2 regions of the Serratia ureilytica genome follow, and region 1 is predicted to be linked to the other one. Evidence: predicted binding sites of a transcription regulator. Region 1 holds the regulator's gene; the other holds the start of a gene.
The links. Region 1 encodes LexA, which represses DNA repair genes until DNA is damaged. Its sites were predicted from a motif close to TNCTGTATGTACATACAGNA; they were not measured.

Region 1 (4,186 bases):
GTACCCTGCCGCGGCCACCGCCATGCTGTTACGCATCTCAGCGCCGCGCGTGGCGCCGATAAACATGCCATCCAGCAAATAGCACCACACCCCGACCAGCGGCAAAATGACCTGCCACGGTAAATAGTGGGCGGCCAACGCGCGCAGCTCCGGTAGAGAGGTCAACGCCGCCACGATCTGCTGGCCGGTAACGGCATACGCCAGGCCGAAGGCCAACGCGACCAGCCCCGCCTGCCTGCAGGCCGCGTGCCACACCTTACGCAGTTGGCTGCCGTCCCGAGCGCCGTAGGCGTGGCCGGAATGGGCCTCCACCGCATAAGCGAAGCCGTCGAGCGCATAGGCGGTAAACGTCAGCAGGTTCATCAACACCGCGTTAACCGCCACCACATCGCTCCCCAGGCGAGCGCCGAAAATGGTCAGCGACGCAAAGCACAGCTGCAGCAACAATGAACGCAGCATGATGTCGCGATTGAGCGCCAGCAGGCGACGCAGATCGCCACGCCAGGCCTGACGCAACATCGCCAGGGTAATACCGCGCAGACGCATCACCCGCCACGCCAGCCACAGGCCGAGCAATAGCGTGGCATATTCGGCGATGGCGGTGGCCGCCGCCGCCCCTCGCACGTTCCAACCCAGGCCCATCACCAGCCAAATATCCAGCACGATGTTCAGCAGGTTGCCGACGATCAGCAGGATCACCGGCGCACGCACGTACTGCACGCCGAGCAGCCAGCCCAGCAGCACCAGGTTGGCCAGCGCCGCCGGCGCGCTCAACCAGCGGATCTCAAGAAAACGCCGCGCCTGCTCCAGCACCTCGCCATCGCCGCCGACGATCCGCAGCGCCAGTTCGATCAGCGGGTAGCGCAACAGGACGATCGCCCCCCCGGCCAACAGCGCCAGCAGCAGCGGTTGCATAAAGGCGCGCGCCAGCGCCTGCGGGTTCTTCGCTCCCAGCGCCTGCGCCGCGAGGCCGGTGGTGCTCATGCGCAGGAACAGCAGCAGCATGAACAGGAAGCTGGTCGCCACCGCGCCGATCGCCACGCCTCCCAAATAGATCGGGCTGTCGAGGTGGCCGATCACCGCGGTGTCCACCAGCCCGAGCAGCGGCACGGTGATATTGGAGAAAATCATCGGCAGGGCGAGGCGCCACAGGGCTTTATCGGTGTCGCTGGTGAAGGCGGAAATCAGGCGCATGATGGGATGTTCCTGTGACAGAGTGACGAAGGGCGAAGTCAGAAACAAAAACGCCCCAAAACAGGGGCGATTGATACAGGGAGCGGCGGTGATGGCGCGGCGATTAAATCCAGTCGCCGTTGCGGATCACGCCGACCGCCAGCCCTTCGATCGTGAAATTCTGCTGGCGCAGATCGACCACGATCGGTTGGAATTCGTTGTTCTCCGGCAGCAGTTCAACCACGTTGCCGTGCTTTTTCAAGCGTTTGACCGTCACTTCGTCTTCGATGCGCGCGACCACGACCTGGCCGTTGCGCACGTCTTGCGTTTTGTGCACCGCCAGCAGATCGCCGTCCAGAATGCCGATGTCGCGCATCGACATGCCGTTCACCCGCAACAGGAAATCGGCGCTCGGTTTGAACAGGGATGGATCCACCTGGTAGTGCCCTTCGATGTGCTGCTGCGCCAGCAGCGGCTCGCCGGCGGCGACGCGGCCGATCAGCGGCAGCCCTTCTTCTTCTTCCATCAGCAGGCGGATACCGCGCGACGCGCCGGAGACGATTTCGATCACGCCTTTGCGTGCCAGCGCCTTCAGGTGCTCTTCGGCGGCGTTAGGCGAACGGAACCCCAGACGCATCGCGATCTCGGCACGCGTCGGCGGCATGCCCGTTTGCGAAATATGATCGCGAATCAGATCGTAGACCTCTTGCTGTCTGGTAGTTAGTGCTTTCATTCCGCCCCCTGTTTGTTTATACAGTCTTGCTGTGAGTATATACAGGTAAGCGCGGATTGGGAACCGAAGAATAAATAAAAATCAGTCAGTAGGCGCTTTGCGTCAGCCAAAATGCTGCCACAAGACCGTGCCCCAAACGAACAGCGCGAGTACGATCGCCAGCGACACCGCCGCCGATCCCATGTCCTTGGCCCGCCCGGACAGCTCATGGTGTTCGCTGCCGATGCGATCCACCACCGCTTCGATCGCGCTGTTCAGGATCTCGACGATCATCACCAGCGCCACCGATCCGATCAATAAAATGCGCGCTATCGCACCCACGTCCAGCCAGACAGCCAGTATGATAGCCAGGAGGGTCACCACCAGTTCCTGGCGGAACGCCGCCTCGTGTTGCCAGGCGGCGGAAAGCCCTTTATAAGAATAGCCGGCGGCCTTGATGATGCGGGTCAATCCGGTTGCTTGGTTTGCCATGTTTTCGTGCCTTTCTCAGAGGTCGGTCATAATAAAAAGAGTCTAGAACAGTCCGCGCTGACGGCTCTCGGTTTTCGAACACCACAGATCTGCTACCCGGTTTCTGGTATGCTTGCGGCGCATTGCTAACAAGAGGCTTCACGTTGTTATGTCAGGTTGGCGTAAAATTTATTATAAAATATTGAATTTACCACTTAAATTGTTGGTAAGAAGTAAGGTCATCCCTTCAGATCCGGTTACCGAGCTAGGGTTGGATCCCTCACGGCCGATTTTGTATGTTTTACCTTACAATTCCAAGGCGGATTTGCTGACGCTGCGCACCCAGTGCCTGGCGCAGGATCTGCCCGATCCGCTCAACGCGCTGGAGATCGACGGCACCGTGCTGCCGAGCTACGTGTTCATTCACGACGGCCCGCGCGTGTTCCGCTACTACACCCCGAAAGAAGAGTCGGTAAAGCTGTTCCACGACTACCTGGATCTGCATCGCAGCAATCCGGATCTCGACATTCAAATGCTGCCGGTTTCGGTCATGTTCGGCCGCTCGCCGGGCCGCGAAGGCCACGGCACGCCGCACCTGCGTCTGTTGAACGGCGTGCAAAAATTCTTCGCCGTGCTGTGGCTCGGCCGCGACAGCTTCGTGCGCTTCTCCAACACCGTTTCGCTGCGCCGCATGGCCACCGAACACGGCACGGATAAAACCATCGCGCAGAAACTGGCGCGCGTGGCGCGCATGCACTTCTCGCGTCAGCGCCTGGCCGCTGTAGGCCCAAGCCTGCCGGCCCGTCAGGATCTGTTCAACAAGCTGTTGGCGTCCAAAGCGATCGAAAAAGCGGTCGAGGACGAAGCGCGCAGCAAAAAGATCTCTCACGAGAAGGCCCAGCAGAACGCCATCGCGTTGATGGAAGAGATCGCCGCCGACTTCTCCTACGAAACCGTGCGTCTGTCCGATCGCGTGCTGAGCTGGACCTGGAACCGGCTGTATCAGGGCATCAACGTCACCAACGCCGAGCGCGTGCGCCAGCTGGCGCAGGACGGCCACGAGATCGTCTACGTGCCCTGCCACCGCAGCCACATGGACTATCTGCTGCTGTCCTACGTGCTGTATCACCAGGGCCTGGTGCCGCCGCACATCGCCGCGGGCATCAACCTCAACTTCTGGCCGGCCGGCCCGATCTTCCGTCGCCTGGGCGCGTTCTTCATCCGCCGCACCTTCAAGGGCAACAAGCTTTACTCGACGGTGTTCCGCGAATACCTCGGCGAGCTGTTCACCCGCGGTTACTCGGTGGAATACTTCGTGGAAGGCGGCCGCTCCCGCACCGGGCGTCTGCTGGAACCGAAAACCGGCACCCTGTCGATGACCATCCAGGCGATGCTGCGCGGCGGCGCCCGTCCGATCACGCTGGTGCCGATCTACATCGGCTACGAGCATGTGATGGAAGTGGGCACCTACGCCAAAGAGCTGCGCGGCGCCACCAAGGAAAAAGAGAGCCTGTTGCAGATGCTGCGCGGCCTGCGCAAACTGCGCAATCTGGGCCAGGGTTACGTCAACTTCGGCGAACCGCTGCCGTTGACCGCTTACCTCAACCAGCACGTGCCGCAGTGGCGCGAGTCGATCGATCCGATCGAAGCTCAGCGCCCAAGCTGGTTGACGCCGACGGTCAACGATCTCGCCGGCCAGATCATGGTGCGCATTAACAATGCCGCCGCGGCCAACGCCATGAACCTGTGTTCCACCGCGCTGCTGGCCTCGCGCCAGCGTTCGCTGACCCGCGAACAATTGCTCGAGCAGCTCGAGTGCTACCTGCAGCT
Region 2 (4,186 bases), 1.5 Mb from region 1:
TTCCTTCGATTCGGCAGCGCGCGGCGCCCGCTCCCCCAGCCGCACCACGGGAATGTCCGCCAGCCGGGTGGTGTAAGCCGGCGACAGCATGTCGCGCTTCATTTGCCACGGCTTGACGATCCCCTGCCCGGCGAACCACACGCGCCCGCGCCCTTCCTGATTCAAGCGATCGAGGGTCGCCATCAGGCGCTCGCTATTACGGCGCGGCGGGCAGTCGTCGAACAGGTCGATCTGTGCCATGGCGGCGGCGCTGAAATCCCCCAGCATCACGCCGCCCTTCAGATAACGCCGCCCCTCCTGCCAAATGCTCTCCAGCGCGCGCACCGCCATGGCGATGATGTCGCGGCTGTCGTTGCTCGGCGTTTGCAGCCGGGCGGTGCCCATATTGCTGTAATAGCCTTCGCCCGCCGAATGCGGGCTGGTTTTGATAAACACCGACACGTTGCGGCAATAGCGCTTTTCCTGTCGCAGCTTTTCGGCGGCGCGTTCGGCATAGCTGCAGATCGCCTCGCGCATGTGCGGGTAGTGCGTCAACCGCTGGCCGAACGAGCGGGAACAGATGATCTGCTCTTTCGCCGCCGCCTCATCTTCCCATTGCAGGCATGACTCGCCGCGCAGCTCACGTATCGTGCGCTCCAGCACCACGCTGAAGGTTTTACGCGCCAGCCGGGTATCGCAGTCCGCCAGCTGCAGCGCGGTGTGAATGCCCATCGCCTGCAGCTGGCGCGTCAGGCGGCGGCCCACGCCCCACACTTCTTCCACCGGAAGCAACGCCAGCAGTTTGCGCTGGCGCGCCGGATCGGATAAATCCACCACGCCGCCGGTGCCGCGCCATTTCTTGGCCGCGAAGTTGGCCAGCTTGGCCAGCGTTTTGCTCGGCGCAATGCCAACCCCGACCGTCAAATGCAGCTCGCGCCGGATGCGATCGCGCACCCGCTGGCCGAACGGTTCCAGCGCTTCGCAGCGCGCCACGCCGTCCAGCCGCAGAAAGGCTTCGTCCAGTGAATAGATCTCCACCGCCGGCGCCATCTCCTCCAGCGTGTCCATCACCCGGCGGGACATATCGGCGTACAGCGCGTAGTTGGAGGAGAACACCGCGACGTTGCGACGGCGCATCTCCTCTTTGATCTTGAAATAAGGCGCGCCCATCGGCACGCCCAGCGCCTTCGCCTCGGCGCTGCGGGCGATCACGCAGCCGTCGTTGTTGGACAACACAATCACCGGCCGCCCCCGCAGGTCGGGCCGGAAAATGGTCTCGCAGGAAGCGTAGAAGCTGTTGACGTCTACCAGGGCGAACATGGCTACAGCGCCGCGTAGACGATAAAGGTCACCACGCCGAAAATCTCCAGCTGCGCTTCGTCGTCGAACACGATGGGCGCGTAGGCGGGATTCATCGGCAACAGCCGCACGTCGGGGTGGCACTGCAGCTTTTTGACGGTGAATTCACCGTCCACCGCAGCGATCACGATATTGCCATGCTCCGGCGTCAGGGCGCTGTCGACAATCAGCAGATCGCCGTCCCGAATGTTGCCGTCGATCATCGATTCGCCGCTGGCGCGCACGAAATAGGTGGCGTTGGGGTGCCGCACCAGCAGCTTGCCGATGTCCAGCCGGCCTTCGACATAGTCCTGCGCCGGGGAAGGAAAGCCGCAGGCCACGCGATCGGCAAACAGCGGTAACGTTAGGGGTTCACCTGGTGAAAAAGCATACAACCTTGAATTGCTCAGCATAATCATAACCAAACTGTATATTTATACAGTTAAGCATAAACAAAACGCGAACGCGTGCAACCCCCAATCCCCCTGCGGATCGCGCTTTCCCGCGTAATATAATAATTTTCTGAGCGATTTTTCCTGCAGCTTTTGGCGTTCTTCACGTGTGTTTGCACACATGATATCCACCAAAACTGTGGATAATGCGGCACTCAGACCGTTGGCGTATCGATGGGCAGGATGAGTGAGGGATTGTCATTGCGAACGGCGCCGACGGCGGGCGATACCGGTTGCCAGACGAAATCCTCTGCCTGCAGGCTGTACACGTCAGCCTGCATTTGACCAGAGGGCGGGACTAAGCGGGTGTCGAGCCAGTCGCGCGCGGCCGTCGGTCTCTGCTGCGTACAGCGCCGCAAAGAACAGCGGCAGGCCTTGCCTCAGCAAGAGCCCACGGGAGGAACGGCGGACGGCCTTACAAAATGACGCCAATAAAATTGCGACTGGCAATGGCATCAATGGGACGGCCAGAGACGAAAGTCAGTACGTTATGCCAGGAGCTTGGGATAACCCGACAAACGCTGTACCGCCACATTTCCCCTGATGGTCCACTGCGAGCTGACGGTATAAAGCTGCTCAACCGGGGATAATTTTAGCGGACGGAAAAATCTGGGGTTCCGGCGTAGAACCCCGAATAAGGAATAATCCTTAATTCATTTCAGGATTATTAATTCCATCTAAAACCTCTCGGCAATATTCTTTTTTATAGGCTTCATCATTACTTAATGACTTAACCAAAAAATCAGCATTTTTCCAACCATTATCCCAATGCGTATCGAATCCTGACTGTTCATACTTTAATGTTCTAGTTAATGAGTCTTTTATTTGTTTTTTATATTTATCAATTTTCTCATTGGTTGCCCCACAAACATCATGTGCAACACGAGCATTTGAGCCAGAAAAACCTATTGCTGAAATTGCCATCGCTTCATTTGATTTGTCGAAATCATTCGCATATGCCACAGCATTAGATAAAGCGAATATGACAAGAGCAGGTATGATTTTTTTGTATGAAATCATCTTTCACCTCTAACTCATTGATTGTTCATGGGGTCAGTTTGGATATCGAAAATTATTGTACATTAAGGCTGCTTTTTAATCAGTCTCAACTTCTTTATAGAAGGCCTGAATGCGACAAACTTGGGAAGTACTGTAGCCTGTCGCGTCTGCTGTTTCTCGGATGCTCAGTTTCTTAATCTGTCGGTAGTACAGGACTTTCTGATGTCGTTCCTGATCTGCCTGCTTTCCCCGGTATCTACCCAACGTATGCGCCCGTTCAATTCCCGGCTTTTGCCGTTGGCGGCGACTTGATCGTTCCGTCCGCGCGCCACAGCAGCAGGCAGGGGGCGAGCAGGTTCGGCCAGCACAATCAGCATCCGTCGCTACAGCGGCGACGGCCGGCGGACGTTAACCGTTGCCACGATGTCACTCCTCTCTCTTATAGATGAGGACATACAGGCGCAGCCGGTCGGCATCAACACGTTCATCCATTATTGTGCCCGGATAGCCCTGCAGCGCCAGACCGTACCAGAAACTCAGAATGACAGAAGCCTTACCCAACTCTAGGGTGTAACCCATCCCGCCCTGGTTCAGATTGCATTTTTTAATCGCATCTTCTGCTTCCCGGATCCACTGCGCATAGCTGAGTGAAAAATTCAGTGCCTGATCCATCCTGCTCGCTCCATCTCACCGCTGGCGCGCACGAAGTAGGTGGCGTTGGGGTGCCGCACCAGCAGTTTGCCGATATCCAGCCGGCTCTCGACATAGTCCTGCGCCGGGGAGGGAAAACCGCAGGCCACGCGATCGGCAAACAGCGGTAACGTTAGGGGCTCACCTGGTGAAAAAGCATACAACCTTAAAGTACTCAGCATAATCATAATCAAACTGTATATTTATACAGTAAGACATAAACAAAACGCGAACGCGTGCAACCCCCTATCCCCCTGCAGATCGCGCTTTGCCGCGTAATATAATAATTTTCTGAGCGATTTTTTTTTACGCCTGCTAACGGTTTCACGCTGCCTTGCACACACGTTATCCACTAAAACTGTGGATAACCTGCAGGGCGTGATTCCCTACGCGAGCGGGATCAGAATCCTGTATAATCCCCACACCTGCTCAATAAGCATTCATCCCCGTCGGCGCCTCGTCACCGACGGTCACGAGAACGTTATGAACAAGCACCTACTCCTCGCAGAAACCGACGACATCGAACAGGCCTGCCTGTCTCGCCATGCGGTCTGGCAGCGCACCGATCTGGCTCAGGCGCAGCAGGATTGGCTGGCGGAAGAAGTGCCGGTCGCACTGGTGTACAACGGCATTTCCCACGTGGTGATGATGGCGACGCCAAAAGATCTGGCGGCCTTCGCCATCGGTTTTTCGCTGTCCGAAGGCATCATCACCTCTCCCGACGATAT

Region 2: the regulator LexA is predicted to act here: its motif matches at 1,742-1,761, upstream of umuD (translesion error-prone DNA polymerase V autoproteolytic subunit).

The regions. Positions count from the first base shown of each region.
Region 1 is NZ_CP071320.1:419,078-423,263, reverse strand. It holds gene dinF (MATE family efflux transporter DinF) at 1-1,194, opposite strand, end outside; gene lexA (transcriptional repressor LexA) at 1,298-1,906, opposite strand; gene J0X03_RS01975 (diacylglycerol kinase) at 2,009-2,377, opposite strand; gene plsB (glycerol-3-phosphate 1-O-acyltransferase PlsB) at 2,526-4,186, shown strand, end outside.
Region 2 is NZ_CP071320.1:1,895,300-1,899,485, reverse strand. It holds gene umuC (translesion error-prone DNA polymerase V subunit UmuC) at 1-1,299, opposite strand, end outside; gene umuD (translesion error-prone DNA polymerase V autoproteolytic subunit) at 1,302-1,736, opposite strand; partial or broken gene J0X03_RS24325 (SOS response-associated peptidase family protein) at 1,925-2,104, opposite strand; gene J0X03_RS08760 (hypothetical protein) at 2,418-2,789, opposite strand; partial or broken gene J0X03_RS24170 (resolvase) at 2,865-3,077, opposite strand; gene J0X03_RS08755 (hypothetical protein) at 3,195-3,440, opposite strand; partial or broken gene J0X03_RS08750 (S24/S26 family peptidase) at 3,455-3,646, opposite strand; gene fdhD (formate dehydrogenase accessory sulfurtransferase FdhD) at 3,942-4,186, shown strand, end outside.